Regions from separate parts of the Salisaeta longa DSM 21114 genome, predicted to be linked through region 2. Evidence: riboswitches for the same ligand, from Rfam matches in the RefSeq annotation. Region 2 holds a riboswitch; the other holds the start of a gene.
What was found. A riboswitch is a leader RNA that binds a small molecule or an ion and turns the genes downstream of it on or off. The one in region 2 is predicted to bind S-adenosylmethionine.
Positions count from the first base shown of each region.

Region 1: another riboswitch for S-adenosylmethionine. It lies ahead of SALLO_RS0102905 (O-acetylhomoserine aminocarboxypropyltransferase/cysteine synthase family protein); the one in region 2 lies ahead of SALLO_RS14470 (Na+/H+ antiporter NhaC family protein).

Region 1 covers NZ_ATTH01000001.1:674,215-682,871, forward strand. The annotation lists gene SALLO_RS14765 (NYN domain-containing protein) at 1-755, shown strand, start outside; gene hslU (ATP-dependent protease ATPase subunit HslU) at 792-2,225, shown strand; gene SALLO_RS0102900 (SIMPL domain-containing protein) at 2,337-3,011, opposite strand; SAM riboswitch class I at 3,319-3,446, shown strand; gene SALLO_RS0102905 (O-acetylhomoserine aminocarboxypropyltransferase/cysteine synthase family protein) at 3,619-4,953, shown strand; gene metX (homoserine O-acetyltransferase MetX) at 5,051-6,106, shown strand; gene SALLO_RS0102915 (T9SS type A sorting domain-containing protein) at 6,496-7,503, shown strand; gene SALLO_RS0102920 (hypothetical protein) at 7,500-8,657, shown strand, end outside.
Region 2 covers NZ_ATTH01000001.1:373,037-381,693, forward strand. The annotation lists gene SALLO_RS14465 (sodium:solute symporter family transporter) at 1-986, shown strand, start outside; gene SALLO_RS0101655 (AMP-binding protein) at 983-2,497, shown strand; gene SALLO_RS0101660 (alpha/beta fold hydrolase) at 2,556-3,470, shown strand; gene SALLO_RS0101665 (GNAT family N-acetyltransferase) at 3,575-4,054, shown strand; gene SALLO_RS0101670 (DUF192 domain-containing protein) at 4,067-4,552, shown strand; gene SALLO_RS0101675 (DUF192 domain-containing protein) at 4,579-5,100, shown strand; SAM riboswitch class I at 5,236-5,348, shown strand; gene SALLO_RS14470 (Na+/H+ antiporter NhaC family protein) at 5,439-6,800, shown strand; gene SALLO_RS14475 (amidohydrolase family protein) at 6,889-8,657, shown strand, end outside.

The sequences.
Region 1 (8,657 bases), 300 kb from region 2:
CCATCCTCATCGTGACGGGCAATCGTCCGTTCTTGCCGCTGGTGCGCACCATTCGCGCTGCCGGCCGCCGCGTGCTGGTGACGGCCCTCAATCCGCCGGAGGTGTACGACACCTCGTTTGCCGAAGAAGACGTGTACCTCGACGCCCGCAACTTCCTCGACGAGGATACGCGCAACGACCTGCGTGCCGGCGCGGCCCGCTCGGCCCGGTCGTCCAGCGGGGCATCGTTCGCCCCGCCCGAACACCAGGCCCCCATCGAAGATTCGATCCTGCGGCGCGCCGTTGAGGTGACCGAAGAGTTCTTTGGCCAGTACGACGAGGTGTACCTCACCCCGCTGCTGCGCAAGCTCTCCGAAGAGCTGGGCGAAGAGTACGATCCGAAGGCCATCGTGAGCGACCTGGAGGCGGTGGGCGCGGCCGTCCTGGAGAAGCGCGACGGCTACCCGTACGACTACACCGTGCTCATCGTGAACGACCAGCACCCCGACGTGCAAGAGATCCACGATGCCTACTACAGCCGCATCAACCAGATGAGCAACGGTTATTACGCGACACGTGGGGGCGAGGCGTCCGGTGCCACGCCCGCGGAGGAAACCGCCGCCGATTCGCCTGAAGGTGCGCCGCGCACGACTGAGACTTCAGAGCGCTCGCAGGCTGCGGAGGGCCCGGACGACGCGCCGGATGAATCTCCGGAAGAGACCTCTTCGCCACGTACATCCCGCGAACCCTCTTGGCCGTCTGCCGACGTTTCATAAAGTCCACCACTCTTTCCTGCTTCTAGTTGATTCATTATGGACCCGACCCCTCCGACGATAGACGAGCTTACGCCCCGCCAAATTGTGGCCGAGCTCGATAATTACATCATTGGGCAAGAGAACGCCAAAAAGAACGTGGCCATTGCGCTGCGCAACCGGTGGCGGCGCCAGCATGCGCCCGAGGCGATGCGCGACGAGATCATGCCCAACAACATCATCATGATTGGGCCCACCGGCGTGGGCAAAACCGAAATTGCCCGCCGCCTGGCGAAGCTGGCCCGCGCGCCCTTCCTGAAGGTTGAAGCCTCGAAGTTTACCGAGGTGGGCTACGTGGGGCGCGACGTGGACAGCATGATCCGCGACCTTACCGACATCGCGGTGAACATGGTGCGCGATGAGCACAAGGCCGAGGTGCAAGAGCGGGCCGCCGAGCGGGCCGAGGAGCGTATCCTTGACTTGCTGGTGCCGCCGGCCGATGACGGATCGAGCGACACGGGCTCCGGCGGATTCTTCGTCATGGAGGATGCCCCCGCAGCCAACGACACGTCTGGCGACGCGTCGGCCACTGCCACCCGCCGCGCGCGCACTCGTGAGAAATTTCGCGAGAAGCTGGAGCGGGGCGAGCTGGACGACCGCGAGGTCGAGATTGAGGTGTCGTCGGATGCGTCGTCGCCCATGATGCAGGTCTTCGGCCCGATGGGCATGGAAGAGATGGGCGTAAACCTCCAAGAGCTGTTTGGCAACATGGGCCAGCAGCGCAAGAAGCGCCGGGTGCCCATCGAAGAGGCCCGCGAGCTCCTGACGCAAGAAGAGGCGCAGAAGCTCATCGACATGGAGCAGGTGAAGGAAGACGCCCTGGAGCGGGTCCAGAACGCTGGGATCGTCTTCATCGACGAGATTGACAAAGTGGCCGCCGGGCACAGCCGCAAGGAAGAAGGTGCCGGCGTGTCGCGGCAGGGCGTACAGCGCGATCTGCTGCCCATCGTGGAAGGGTCTACCGTCACCACCAAGCACGGCATGGTGCAAACCGACCACATCCTGTTTGTGGCCAGCGGCGCCTTTCACGTGTCAAAGCCCAGCGACCTGATTCCTGAGCTGCAAGGCCGCTTCCCGATCCGCGTGGAGCTTAACAACCTCGACGAGGAGGACTTCTACAAGATCCTCACGCAGCCCAAAAATGCGCTCATCAAGCAGTACAAGGCGCTACTGGCGGCAGAAGACGTGACGATTGAGTTCACGGATGGCGGCGTGCGCAAGCTTGCATCCATCGCGGCCCACGTAAACAGCGAGGTGGAAAACATCGGCGCGCGGCGCCTGCACACCGTCCTCACGACGCTGCTAGAGGACATCCTGTTCGACGTGCCCGAAGAGCTCCCGCCCGGCGCGCACGTCGAGGTCGATGACGCCATGGTCGAGGAGCGACTCGACTCGATTGTGTCGAACCGCGACCTGAGCCAGTACATCCTGTAACCTGCACGCAGCCGGCCCAAACGACGGAGCATAAACCAGCGAGCGGAGCGCCCGATGGGAGGCTCCGCTCGCTTTTTGTTGCAGCCTAGGGGTCAGCGCCTGCGGGTGCAGCTACGGCGCGTCGGTGAGGGCAAACGCCACCTGCACCCGGGCCGTGACCTCAATCTCGCCGGCCGCGAAGGCATCGGGCGTGCCGCCGCTCGCTGTCGTTTGCTTCATGAGCGCCGCATCGTAGGCCATGCGCGGCTGCGGAAACGAAAGATTCTCCTCGCTGATTTGCTGTACCGGGCCCAGCGCGGCGCCCAGCGTACGGGCCAGCAGATCGGCCTTGGCGCGGGCCTGCGCGGCGGCTTGCTGCAACGCTTCATTCCGGGGCGCATCGCGGTCTTGCACCTCGTAGGTGATGCCTTCAACACGGTTGGCCCCCGCATCCACCACGCGCGCCAACAGCGTCGGCAGTCGGTCGAGGGCGCGCACCGTGACCGTCACGTAGCGCTCCGCGGTGAAGCCCTTCGTCTTGTGCGTGCGGGTGTCCTCGTCGTACACGCGGTTGGGCTGCAGGCGCAGCGTAGTCGTTTGAATCTGGTCCTCGGGAATGTCGAGGGCGCGCACGGCGTTGAGCGCCTGGGCGGAGGCTTCGGCGTTGGTCGTGCGGGCCGCTTGGGGCGTCGCGGCGGTGGTGGAGATGCCAAAGCGCACCTGGGCCTGATCGGGCGGCACCGTCACGGTGGCTTCGCCACTCACGGTCACCTGACGCGGGGCGCGCTCTTGGGCAGCAGCGGGCATAGCAACGAGCAGTCCGAGTCCGAGACAACAAAGATGCAGCAGGGAAGGTCGCATAAACGTGCGGCGGTTGGAGCATGTACGGGCGATACGCCTCCATGAAACGAAGCAGCAGCGGCGTTATTGCACCGGGTACGTTCCAACAGCACGCGCGCCGGGGCTGTTCATCTATGGCACGGGGCGTGTGGGGTTCGCGGCGCGGCGGTGTTGCAGCGACGTTAAACCCCCTGGACGGGCGCCGGGCGGGGCGGCGGAACCGAGGCGTCCCGGCTTCATTTACCGGCGTGAACAACCAGCAGCCCCGGCTGCTGACTCATCCAGAAGAGTGGAGGGTGCAGGCCCTACGAAGCTCTGGCAACCGCCCGCTGTCGATCCCGGCACGGGAAAGGTGCTACGTCCTGCCTCGCACGTGACAAGTGCCGCGAGGGAAGATGAGTGGAAGGGATTCGTTGCCTGTGTAGGGTGCCATCCTCTTCTGCCGTCGCGCGGACGAGGATTTTTCTATGCCTCGTCGCGCCGGATCGCTCGTCGGTGGTGCCCGTGCGGCAGGCCGCCGCTGCTCTTCTGGATGCTGAACTTTCGATGTTCTGCATCCAACCTCGTCTTACGCATGGCAACGTCTGAATCCAACGCGAAGCGCCCGCTTCACTACGACACCTTGCAGGTGCATGCCGGCCAGGAGCCCGATCCGGCCACCAACGCCCGCGCGGTGCCCATTTACGCCTCCACCTCGTTCACCTTCGATGATGCCGCCCACGGGGCCGATCTGTTTGCCCTGAAGGAGTTTGGCAACATCTACTCGCGCATCATGAACCCCACCAACGACGTGTTCGAGAAGCGCGTGGCTGCGCTTGAGGGCGGGGCGATGGCGGTGGCCACGGCCAGCGGGCAGTCGGCCCAGTTTCTCACCATTGCGACGCTCGCGCAGGCCGGCGAAAACATCGTCGCCTCCAGCCACCTGTACGGCGGCACCTACAACCAATTCAAGAACACCTTTCCGCGCCTGGGCATCGACGTGAAGTTTGCCGACGGGCCCAATCCGGAGCAGATTGCGGACTTGATCGACGACCAAACCAAGGCGGTGTACGTCGAAACGATCAGCAACCCGCGGTTTAGCGTGCCCGACTTTGCCGCCATTGCCGACGTGGCCCACGATCAGGGCGTGCCGCTGGTGGTGGACAACACCTTTGGCGCTGCCGGATACCTGTGCCGCCCCATCGACCACGGCGCCGACATTGTGACCGAGAGTGCGACGAAGTGGATTGGCGGCCACGGCACAACCATCGGCGGCGTGATTGTGGATGCGGGGACGTTTCCGTGGGACAACGGCCGCTTTCCGCGATTTACCGAGCCCTCGCCCGACTACCACGGGCTGAAGTTCTGGGAGGCGTTTGGTCCGGAGGGCGTGCTGGAGACCAACGTCGCGTTTGCTATCCGCGCCCGTGTGGAGGGGCTGCGCGACGTGGGGGCGTCGCAGAATCCCTTCGGCTCGTTCTTGCTGCTGCAGGGGCTGGAGACGCTTTCGCTGCGCGTGCAACGCAGCGTGGACAATGCCCTGGCCCTGGCGCAGTGGCTGTCGGCGCATGAGGCGGTGTCGTGGGTGAGCTATCCGGGCTTGGAGGACCATCCGTACCACGAGCGGGCGTCGGAGTACCTCACGCACGGGTATGGCGCGGTGCTCGCCTTTGGCGTGGAGGGCGGCACAGCCGCCGGGCAGGCGTTTGTGGAAAACGTCGAGCTGGCCAGCCACCTGGCGAACGTGGGCGATGCCAAGACGCTCGTCATCCACCCGGCCTCTACGACGCACCAGCAGCTGGCCGACGAGGAGCGGCGCGCCGCGGGCGTCATCGACGACCTGGTGCGGGTGAGTGTGGGCATCGAGCACATCGACGACCTCACCGCCGACTTCGATCAGGCGCTCCAGCGCGTGCCGGTGACCGCCTAACCAGCCGCCTCACGGAATGGCGTGCGGCCGTGCCCCGCGCCGGCCGCGCCATCCGCGGGGGCTTCCGTATGTCTCCTCTCGTTCTGCCGTCTCTCCTATGCCAACCCTCACGTTTGATCGCCACACCCTCGAATCGGGGGCCGTGCTGCGCGACGTTCCCGTGACGTACCGCACCTGGGGCCAGCTCAACGCCGCCGGAACCAACGCCCTGGTGGTGTGCCATGCCCTCACAGGCACCTGCGACGTTGCCGACTGGTGGGGCCCGCTGCTCGGCCCGGGGCGCGCGCTGGATACCGACCGCTACTTTGTGGTGTGCGCCAACGCGCTGGGGTCGCCTTACGGCACCGCATCGCCGCTGACCCCCAACCCTGCCACCGGCCGCCCGTACGGCCCCGATTTTCCCGCCGTCACCATCCGCGATACCGTGCGGCTGCACCACCGGCTGGTGCGCCGGCTGGGCGTGCGGCACGTCGCGGCCGTCGTGGGGGGGTCGATGGGCGGGATGCAGGCGCTGGAATGGGCCTTTACCGGATCGTTTGTGCAGGCCCTCGTGCCCATCGCCGTAGGCGGACGCCACACCGCCTGGCAGATTGGGTGGAGCGCAGCGCAGCGGGCCGCCATCGCCGCCGATCCGGCGTACAACGACGGGCAGTACACAGACGAGCAGCCGCCCGCCGCCGGCCTGGCGGTAGCCCGGCAGATGGCGATGGTCAGCTACCGGTCGCAGCCGTCGTTTGACGCGCGCTTTGGGCGGTCGCTGCAGCATCCGGGCGGTGATGGCGCGGCCGGCGCCGCGGCGCCGTATGCGGTGGAAAGTTATCTGCAGTACCAGGGCGACAAGCTAGCCGACCGCTTCGATGCCAACTGCTACATGGCCCTCACGCGCCAAATGGACACGCACGACGTGGCGCGCGGCCGGGGCGCGTACGACGAGGTGCTCGCCTCCATCGCGCAACCCGCCCTCGTGGTGGGCATTCCCTCCGACGTGCTCTATCCGCTGCGCGAGCAAGAGGAGCTGGCCCGGCACATGCCGCGGGCCACGCTGGAGACGCTCCACACGCCGCACGGGCACGATGGCTTCCTGATTGCGCTGGACGCGCTGAACGACCTGCTGCGTCCGTGGCTGCAAACGCACGTGCCGGCGGCCGCGTGATGGGCGCTGGGGCCTGCTCGTTCGGGACGGGAGCGTGGGGGCCTTTAGGTCATCCCGCAGGGGAGGCCGAAGGTCATGCCTGTGGTGCAATCTCCGCAGACGAGCAGGAACGCACCATGCAATGAAAACGAGGTTTGGGCCTTTAGGTCATGCTGGAAGTGAGGCCTTTAGGTCATGCCGCAGGGGGGGGCCGAAGGTCATCCCTGTGGTGCAATCTCCACGAACGAGCAAACCCTGCTGCGGGTACACGCAAAACTTGCATCTTTTCTCGTCGATGGGCTAGATTATGTTGTGAATAAAATCCCCGGCGCACGTGAGTTCACGCACCGTGGATCATCCATTGCATCGGTCGAATCAGTTCTAACGCGCACACACAGAGCCAGCACAGCATGTCGTATTTCCGCACGTCGCATCACCGAAGGCCACAGGGCAGCTCGCGCAGATTCCGGGCGCTCGCGCGTGTCGTGGCGTGGATGGCCCTGCTGGGCGCGGGCCTGCTGGGCGTCGCCACCACCCGCGCGCAGACGTTCGACACCAACGTGGCGAAGAACGCCCTTCCGGGCACCGCAACCAACACCGTCGTCGCCCCCCCCGCGTTCTACAACCCCAGCGGCGCAGACGGCACCCTCGGGACCCTCGACGACGACTTCCGTGGCGACAAAACACAGGGCAGCCCCCTCCTGGATGCCGCCGAACCGGCGTACACGGCGCTTCCGGTGGCGCTCAACGAGCAACCCTTCGTCGATAGCTCGACCCTGCAAGAAACCGGCGACCCTGCCGACCGCGACCTTGGAGCCTTCGAGTCGCACAGCGACGCGCTGCCCGTTGAGCTTGCGTCGTTTAGCGTGCGCTATGCCCCCAACGCGCCGGGCCCCGGCGACGACGAAGTCCGCGTGGCGTGGCGCACCCTCAGCGAAACGAACAACGCGTACTTTGCCATCCAACGCAAAACAAAGGAGGGCTGGGAGCGCCTGAAGCGCGTGCCCGGCGCCGGGTCTACCAACCAGCCCCAGTCCTACCGCGCGGTGCTTCGCGTTTCTCCGGGCGCGGCCCCCCTCCGCTACCGGCTCCGCCAGGTGGATGCCGACGGCGCAGCGACGTATACCGAGGCCATCACGCTGGAGCGCGTCGCGGCCGGCAACACCGTCACCGCCTATCCCAACCCGAGCACGGGGCGCGTGACGCTCGCCATCGAGGCGCTGCGACAGGGCACGGCGGATCTCACCATCTACAACCTGCTCGGGCAGCGCGTGCATCGTGTGGACGATGTGCGCATCGCGGAAGGACAAACGCAACAAACGGTGCATCTGCCAGCGGTAAGCAGCGGGCAGTACTTCCTCCACCTCACCTACGAAGACGGGCGCACGGCCACCGAACGACTGACGATAGTGCAATGAACAAAGCAAACACCCCCCTCACCTACCTCCTCGCAGGCATCACCGCCCTCACCACGCTCGGAGGCACACAGCAACCACAACAACACAGACAACAAACAAACGCGCAACACACGCACTACGTCGACGAAGACGCACAAGGCGCAAACAACGGAAACAACTGGGGAGACGCATACACCTCGCTCCAAGACGCGCTCAGCGAAGCAGAACAAACCAATGGGACCGACGCAATCTACGTCGCAGAAGGCACATACACCCCAGACGAAGGAAACAACGTCGAACTCGGCGACCGCACCGCAACGTTCACCGTGCCAAGCGGCGTCTCCATCCACGGACGATTCACCGGAACCGAAACCAACCCTGAAGACCGCCTCCTCGCACGCGGCGCAAACCCCACCACGCTCAGCGGAGAAATCGGAGGGGTCGGAGCAGCAGACAACAGCTACACCGTCGTCACACTCAACGGCGGAACACTCGACAACGTCCGCGTCGCACACGGAAACGCAGACGGACCCGACGAGCTCAGACGCGGCGGCGGCATAGACGTGGAAAGCGGCCACCTCCACAACGTATGGGTGCAACAAAACCAAGCAGAACAAGGCGGCGGGCTCTATATCGACGGCACCGCAACCCTCGAAAACGTCGTCGTCAACGAAAACCAGGCGCCGGAAGCAAGCGGCGTACTCGTCACCGACGGCTCAAGCACGATCTCACACCTCACCCTCCGAGACGACATGACCATCGTCGACAACGACCCCATGCGGACAACGGACAACACCGTCGTCGCAAACAGCGTCCTCGACGGAAACGTCGACGTCCTCACACCGAAACAAAACGTGATCGACTTCTCCCTACACGAAGTCGGAGAAGACCTCTACGACACCGGGGACGCCCCCGGAACACTCGAAGAACTACGCGTCACCGTCGGAGACGACACGTACACGACGGATATGACAGACGGCTCCGGAACCGTCACCGTTCCCACGACTCGACTCACAGACTCCCTGCGCGTCACGATGAGCGACGACGACTACATCAGCACGTGGATGCTCAACCGCACTGGGAGTGAAGACGCACCGGACCTCACCATCACAGGGGCAGCCCGAACGGAGTTCGCGCCCGAACCCGACTACCAGAGCAACTACGACAAAAACACG
Region 2 (8,657 bases):
ACTTGTTTTGGGGCGGCGCCAGTGCGCACACGCTCACCAACGCCGCACAGTCGGTGCTCATGATAATGGTGGCGTTGCTGTTGCTCGCCAGCGGCGCCCACTACCTCGCCGACGGCCTCGACGGCTTCCTGGCGCAATTGGCAACCATCGACCCGGTGCTGGCGCAGCCAATTAACCCCCAGAGTCTGCTCTTTCGTGACTGGTTTGAGGTGGTGGTGGCAAACGTAGCCATCGGCATCGCCATCGTCAACCAGCCGCACGTCATGTCGAAGGCGCTCTACCTGAACAGCAAGCGCGATGTCAACACGTACCTCGCCACGGCCATCGGCGTGCTGGTGCTGTTCTTTTTGGTCATCGTGGTGGGCCTCTACGCGCGGCTTCTCATGCCGCAGGCGGGCCTCGCCCCCGACGCGGTGGTGCCCACCTACATCGTAGACGTCTTTGGGCCGGTGATGCGCTCGGTCATCCTCATCGGATTGGTGGCGGCGGGTTTTTCCACCATGGAGGGGTTGCTCGTGGCCCTCTCCACCATCTTCACCAACGACCTGTACCGCCCGTGGGCCGCGCGGCAGGAGCTGGCAGAAGACGTAATTGAGCGGCGGAGCCTCCGCTACAGCCGGCTCTTTCTGGTGGGCCTCGTCCCGGTGGTCGCGCTCATCAGCTACCAGCAGATTGTGGATCCGAACCTCTCGGTGGCCATCCTCGGCCAAAACGGCGTCTACGCCCTGTTTGCGGCCACGTTTGTGCCCATCCTGTTCGGCATTTTCTCGGATCGCATTCGCACCGGCACGGTGTTTCTGTCCGCCGTCGTCGCCCTGATCGTGCACTTTGGCATGTACTACGGCGAGGTGACGGTGTATGCCAACAACCCGGCCGTACCGGCCTTCTGCGCGCTGGTGGCCAGCACGGCCGTGGCCCTCGTCGGGCAGGCGCTGCGCCCGGCCGATTCGCCTACGTCTGCAACGACCCCCGCAACGTCCTCATGATTCGCACCGACTGGCTGGCGCGCAACGCGCTGTACACCCCCGAGGCGCCCGCGCTGGTGTGGGCGCCCACCAATGCCCGCTACACCTTTGCCGACCTCGACGCGCAGGGCGCGCGCCTGGCGCACGCGCTGCAGCACACCATGGGCCTGGCCCCGGGCGATCGCATCGCCGTGCTCTCGGAAAACAGCGTCGCGCATGTGCTGCTGTTCATCGCCGCACAAAAAGCGGGCTTCGTGCTGGTGCCGCTCAACTACCGGCTGGCCGCGCCCGAGCTGGCGTATCTGCTCGACGATAGCGCGCCGGCGGTGTGCTTCTACCACGACGCCTTTGCCGACACCATGCACGCCATCGCCTGGGACGGCGCCCGCGAGCCGCTCGATGCCGTGCAGCGCCTCGTAGAAACCGCTCCGGCCGACCCCTCGCCCGGCCCGTCGCCCGCGTTCACCGACCCGCTGATGATCTTGTACACCTCCGGCACCACCGGCCGGCCAAAGGGCGCGCTCATCACGCATCGGATGCTCTTCTGGAACAGCGTAAACACCGAGCTCCGCCTCGACCTCACCGCGCAGGATCGCTCGTTCAACGCCGCGCCGTTCTACCACACCGGCGGCTGGAACGTGCTCCTGACGCCGTTTTTGCACCATGGCGCCTGCACCGTCCTCTACCCGTCGTTTGATGCCGAAGCCCTGTTGCAGCGCTGCGCCGACGACGCGCTCACCATCGTGTGGGGCGTGCCCACGATGTTGAAGCAGATGGCCGCAGCACCCAACTTTTCTGCCGAGACGCTCCGCTCGGTGCGGTACGCCATCGTGGGCGGCGAGGCCATGCCCGAGCCGCTCATTCGCACCTGGCAAGACGTGGGCGTGCCCATCCGGCAAGGCTTTGGCATGACGGAAGTGGGCGTCAACTGCTTCTCGCTGCCCGCGCGCGACGCCCTCCGCAAAATCGGCTCCATCGGCTTTCCCAACTTCTACATCGACACGCGCGTGGTAGACGACGCCGGCAACCCGGTGCCGCCCGGCACGCCCGGCGAGTTGCACATGCGCGGCCCCGTGGTAACGCCCGGCTACTGGAACGACCCGGAGGCCACCGCGGCCGCGATTGACGCCGACGGCTGGTTTGCCACCGGCGACCTGGTGCGCACCGACGACGAAGGCTACTTCTACGTAGTGGGCCGAAAGAAGGAGATGTACATCAGCGGCGGCGAGAACGTGTACCCGGCCCAAATCGAGGCGGTGCTGCACGAACATCCGGCCGTAGCCGAGGCCGCGGTGGTGGGGGTGCCCGATGATCGCTGGGGCGAGGTGGGGGCGGCGTTCGTTGCGCTGCACGCCGATGCCAACGCCAACGCCGATGCCGACGCGGTGCGCGCCCATTGCGCCGCCCGCCTGGCCCGCTACAAGGTGCCCAAGCACATCCGCATCCTGCCCATGCTGCCCAAGGGCCACAGCGGCAAGATCCAGAAAAGCGCGCTGCGCGACCGCTTCCGCGACGAGGCCGCTCCCCCCTGATCGGTGCCGCCGGTTACCGATCGCCCACTGCTCCCAACGTCAATACCCCCAAACGCCCATGATTGCTCTTCTTATAGGTCTCGCGCTTATGACGCCTGCCCCCGATTCGCTTCCGCACTACCCGGCCGACGTGCAGCACGTGCAGGTGGGCGACTATCGCACGGCCTACGTGGACCGCGGCGACGGGCCGGTGCTGTTGTTTGTGCACGGGCTGGGCTCCAACCTGTCGCTTTGGCGGACGGCACTGGACACGTTTGCCGAAACGCATCGGGTGGTAGCGCTCGATCTGCCCGGCTTTGGACTCTCGGAGAAGGCCGACGTGCCGGCGACCATGCCGTTCTTTGCGCAGCACGTGGCGGCGTTTATGGACACGCTGGGGATTGCGCGGGCGACGTACGTGGGCGTTTCGATGGGCGGGCAGGTGGGGCTTACGCTGGCGCTCTCTGCGGAGGCGCGCGTGGCGCGGATGGTGCTGGTGTCGCCGGCGGGCATCGAGCAATTTACCGCGGAGGAAGCCGCCACGCTCAAGCAGCTCACCACCCCGCAGGCCATCGCGCAGTCTACCGATGCGCAGGTGGCGCAAAGCGTGCGGGCCAACTTCGACACGTGGTCGCCCAAGCACCAGTGGCTGATCGAACAGCGGCATGCCCTTGCGCAGCGCGACGACTTTTCGGCGTATGCCGCGGCCAATGCGCGGGCGGTGGCGGGTATGCTCGACGGCGCGGTGTACGACCGCCTCGATACGCTCTCGATGCCCATGCTGGTGCTCTTTGGCGCCGGCGACCGGCTCATCCCGAATCCGTATTTGCATCCCGAGCAGACCATCGACGACGTGGCGGATGGTGCGCGCGCGGCGCTGCCGTCGGCTACCGTAACGGTGGTGGAGGACGCCGGGCACCTGCTCATGCTGGAGCGTCCCGCGGCCTTCCGTACCCACGTGCGCCCCTTCCTGCAACAGACGCGCACGCCCTAAGGCGCGCGCCGGGCGCTGACACGAGGCGCGCCCCACATCCAAACACTGACGCGCGTCGCGGGTCTATGGGAGAACACCCATCTGCTGCAGACCCCGGCTTGCCTATGCCCCTCATTCGGCCCGCGCAGTCCGACGACCTCCCCACCGTGCGCGCCCTCTTCACGGCGTATGCCGAGGCCCTGGATTTTACGCTCGACTTTCAGGGCTTCCAGGAAGAGCTAGACGCCCTCCCGGCGCCCTACAGCGCCCCGGCGGGCACCATTCTTTTGGGCGAACTGGACGGAACCATTGCGGGCGTCGTTGCGCTCAAACCGCTGACGGTCGACGGCGCGGCAGACGCGGCGTGCGAGATGAAGCGGCTGTACGTGCGTCCGGCCTACCGGGGCTACGGCCTGGGCCGCACCCTGGGCGCAGCCATCGTGACGGCGGCCTGCGAGCGGGGCTATGCCGCCATGTACCTCGACACCGTCGCCTCGATGCACGCGGCCCGCGCGGTGTACCGGTCGCTGGGCTTCTCGCGCACGGAGGCTTACTACCATAACCCGCTGCCCGATGTGGTGTACATGAAGCGTTCCCTCACCTAATCTCCCGTGTCTATGGTTCGTTTGATGCTTGCGGCGTTCTTCTCCGGCGTGCTCTTTGCGCTGAGCGGCTGCACCCCCGATGCGGAGCCAACCGGCGACGCCGCCACCGGCTTCACCGCCGAAGGGCGGCTTGCATTTCTGGCGCCACAGGGCGATACGCTGACGACCATCGCCATCGAAATTGCTGACACGCCCGACACGCGGGCCCGCGGACTCATGCGCCGCCGCTCGCTGGGCTACAACCGGGGCATGCTGTTCATCTACGACGTGCCCGACACCAACGGCATGTGGATGAAAAACACCCCGCTGCCGCTCGACATCATCTTTGTGAATGAGCAGAAAGAGGTGATTAACATCGCGCGCCGCACCACGCCCTTCTCCGAGACGCCCATTCGTCCGGACCAGCCGGCGCTGTACGTGGTTGAGGTGCGCGCCGGGTTTGCGAAACGATTCGGCATCACGTCCGATACGCGCCTGCAGTGGACCCGCACGTCGTAGTTCCCCCGCACCGTTTGCCGCCTCGCATGCTTGTACGCTCTCTTCTTCTCGCGCTCCTCGCTGGGTTGCTCCTTGGGGGATGCGCCAACGACGGGCAGCAGACGCCGCCCGCTTCGTCCTCGTCGGACGACACGGCCCGCACGATTCCCTTCGACCCCGAAGGCACGCTGGCCGTGCTGCAGGGCCGCGATACCACGGTCACGCTCACCATTGAAATTGCCGAGACCGATTCGGCGCGCACGCGCGGGCTGATGGAGCGTACGTCGCTGCCGGAGCGCTCGGGGATGCTGTTTCCGTTTCCAGAGGAGCGCACGCAGAGCTTCTGGATGGCCAATACCCCGTTGCCGCTCGACATCATCTACATCAACAGCGACTCGCAGATCGTAGACATCGCCAAGTACACGCAGCCCTTCTCCTCGAAGAACATCACCTCGGATGCCCCCGCGCAGTATGTGCTGGAGGTATCCGCCGGGGTGGCCGATAGCTACGGCATTTTGGTGGGCGACGCGGTGCGGTGGACGCGCACCGAGCCGACCCAAACGCCCTAACGCTTTGCGCTAGCCTTCACACAAAAGCCATCGCAGCCCATTGGCTTTTGCACAACGCGCAGATCGAGTACACGTTGGCGCTCGTGTTCTATCGATGCATTCCACAGCTTCCGCGTCCATGACGCGATGTTGACGCATTCATCCAGAAGGGCGGAGGGATCAGGCCCCGCGATGCCCTGGCAACCGCTGGCGCTCATGCGCCGGAACGGTGCCACATCCTGCCTTGCCGTGGCAAGGAAAGATGACCACCAGCGCGCTCCGCGTACGTATGCGGCGCATGGCTTCTGCACTTCTGGGTGAGCCCCTTACCGTCCTTTTGCTCTCACCCGCTCCCTGCAATGACGTCTACCGATTCGCCGCGCGCCTCGGCTACGGCGCTGCTCCCGCTCGTTCTGTTTCTGGGCCTCTTCTTTGGCGTTGGGCTGTACCATCAGCTCAATGGCACCGACTACGCATTCTACCAGCTGAAATCGCCCGTGGCCATCCTGCCGGCGCTGGCCCTGTCGGTATGGCTGGGGCGCGAGCGCCTGGAGGAAACCTTCGACACGTTGCTGCGCGGCATCGGCGACAAAAGCATCATCCTGATGTGCCTGATCTACCTGCTGGCCGGGGCGTTCTCGACGGTGATGGAAGCCATTGGCGGCGTTGCGGCGACGGTGAACCTTGGGCTGGCGTACGTGCCCTCGGCGCTGTTGCTGCCGGGCCTGTTCGTGATTAGCGCGTTTGTGGCTACAGCCATGGGTACGTCGATGGGCACGGTGGCCGCGGTGGCCCCCATCGCCGTGGGCCTCAGCACGTCCACCGACCTCTCGACGCCCCTTACGGTGGGCACGGTCATTGGCGGGGCGATGTTTGGCGACAACCTGTCGGTCATTTCCGATACCACAATCGCTGCCACCCGCACGCAGGGCTGCTCGATGCGCGACAAGTTTCGGGCCAATGTTGCCATCGCGGTGCCGGCGGCGCTGGTTACGGTGGTGGGCCTGGGCATTTGGGCCGATGCCCCGGCGCAGCCCACCGGCGGGGCCTACACGCTGGTGCAGGTGCTGCCGTACCTGGCGGTGCTGGGCCTGGCCGTCGCGGGCCTCAACGTGCTCATCGTGCTCAGCACCGGCCTCGTGCTGGCGGGCGGCGTCGGGCTGTGGGCGGCGGGCTACGGGTTGGGGACGTACGCCAAAGACATCTACGCGGGCTTCGAGAGCATGATCGAAATCATGCTGCTGTCGATGCTGATTGGCGGCCTCGGCGCGCTCATGAAACAGCAAGGCGGCCTGCAGTGGATCACGAACCAGATCGTGGGCTTCACGCGTCGCGTGGCCGGAAAAGATCCGCGGGCGGGTGAGCTGGGCATCGGCGCGCTGGGCGCGTTGGGCGATGCGCTAACGGCCAACAATACCGTCTCGATCTTGCTGGCGGGCGACGTGGCCCGCTCCATTGCCGAGCGCCACAACATTTCCCCGGCACGCAGCGCCAGTATGCTCGACATCTTTGCCTGCGTGATGCAAGGGTCGCTGCCCTACGGCGCGCAGTTTCTGCTGGCGGGCTCCATCGCCGGGCTCTCGCCCCTGGCGCTGGTGGGCACCGTGCACTACACCTGGATCTTGGGCCTCTTTACGCTGGGCGCGATCTTTTGGGGCTTCCCCAAGCGCTACGCGGCGGTGCCTGCATCGACCGTGCCGGCGGCTGCGGAGGCCTCTTGACCGGCGCTGCGCTGCCGTCTATTGCAAAAGACGTGCAACGCACAACAGAGCGCGGGGGCCGGGGCTGCAAATGAAGGACGCAGCGCTTATGTTAATCATCCACCCGGATCTACTCTTCACGGATGCCTCGCTTCGTATGCTGTTTGCCCGTCGCCTCTTTGCTGTGGCCTGTGCGCTACTTCTGGTGGGCGGAAGCCCGCTCAGCGCCCGCGCCCAAGACGACCCGTTGCCCGCGGTTACGCGCACGTTTGCCATCACCAATGCCCGCGTCGTGCAGGCGCCCGGCCAGGTGCTAGAGCGGGCCACGGTGGTGGTGCGCGACGGCCTCATCGAAGCGGTGGGCCCGTCGGTCGACATTCCCTTCGACGCGCAGCGCATCGCGGGCGACTCGCTCACCGTGTACGCCGGATTCATCGACGGATTCGGCCACATTGGCATCGACATGCCCAAGCCTAAGGAATACGACGTTGAGCGGCCGGGGAGTCCGCCGCCGGGACGCGCGGGCATCCAGCCGGAACGGCGGGCCGCTACGTTTTTGGATCCGTCGGATGCTTCGGTAGGGGCATGGCGCAAGATCGGCTTCACGACGGCGCACATTGCGCCCGAGGGGCAGATGCTCCCGGGGCAAGGGGCCGTGGCGCTGCTGGCTGGTGCACAGCCCAGCGCCATGATTTTGGAAGCGCCCACGAGCCTGTACGCGCAGCTGGAAGGGTCGCGGGGCGACTGGAACTCGTCGGTCTACCCCAGCACCCCGATGGGCGTGCTGGCCCAATTCCGCCAGCTGTACCGCGAGACGGCGCGCCGCCGCACCCTCCTGCAGCAGTACGAAACGTCGCCGCGCGGCATGGAGCGCCCGCCGCACGATCCGCAGCACGACGCCTTGCTGCCGGTGGTGGCCGGCGAGCGTCCGGTGGCCTTCTTTAGCGAGGACGTTCTGGACATCCACCGCATCCTGGCCCTGAAGAACGAACTGGGCTTTCCGCTGATGCTCACCGGCCTCAACGAGTCGTTTCGGGCGGTGGAGGCGCTGCGGGATGCCGACGTTCCGCTCTTTTTGACCCTGGCGCTGCCCGATGCTCCCGATGCCGTGGTGGAGGACTCGGTGGCGGCCGCACCGGTCACGCCGGCGCCGCAGGGCAGCTTCTTTGAAACCGACCTTCGCACGCGCTCGCATGAAGACGTGGGGGCCGAGGCCGACGCGTTGCAGCGCCGCCTGAAGGCCGAGGTGCAGCGCTACTACGCAACGCCCGCTACGCTGCGCGGCGCCGGCCTGCGCTTCGGGTTTAGCTCCAAGAACGCAACGGCTACCGACGTGCGGGCCAACCTACGGCTGATGCTGCAGCATGGCCTCTCGGAAGACGCGGCCCTCGCGGCGCTCACCACCGATGCGGCCGCCCTGCTGGGCCTTAGCGACCGTCTGGGCACCGTCGAAGCGGGTAAAATCGCCAACCTGGTCGTTACCGATGGCAGCTACTTTGCGAAAGACACCAACGTAACCCACGTATTCGTCGAGGGCCGCGTGTTCGACTATAGCGCCGAGGAGGCGTCGGGCGGCGTCACGGCCTCGGTGGAGGCGTTGGTGGGTGCGTGGTCGTACAGCGTCGACACGCCGCAGCAAACGTTTACGGGCACCGTCACGCTGTCGGGCACGCAAGAGACGCTCAGCGGCACGATTACCTCGCCGGCGTCGGGCGAAGCAACCCCGCTGGAAGACCTCTCCTTTGACGGGACAACGCTCTCGTTTGCGTTTGATGCCGGCGAGATTGGCACGGTCAGCTTCAGCGGAACCGTGCAGGGCGACACCGTCGATGGCTCGGCGTCGTCGTCGTACGGCACCTTCCCCATGATGCTCGAACG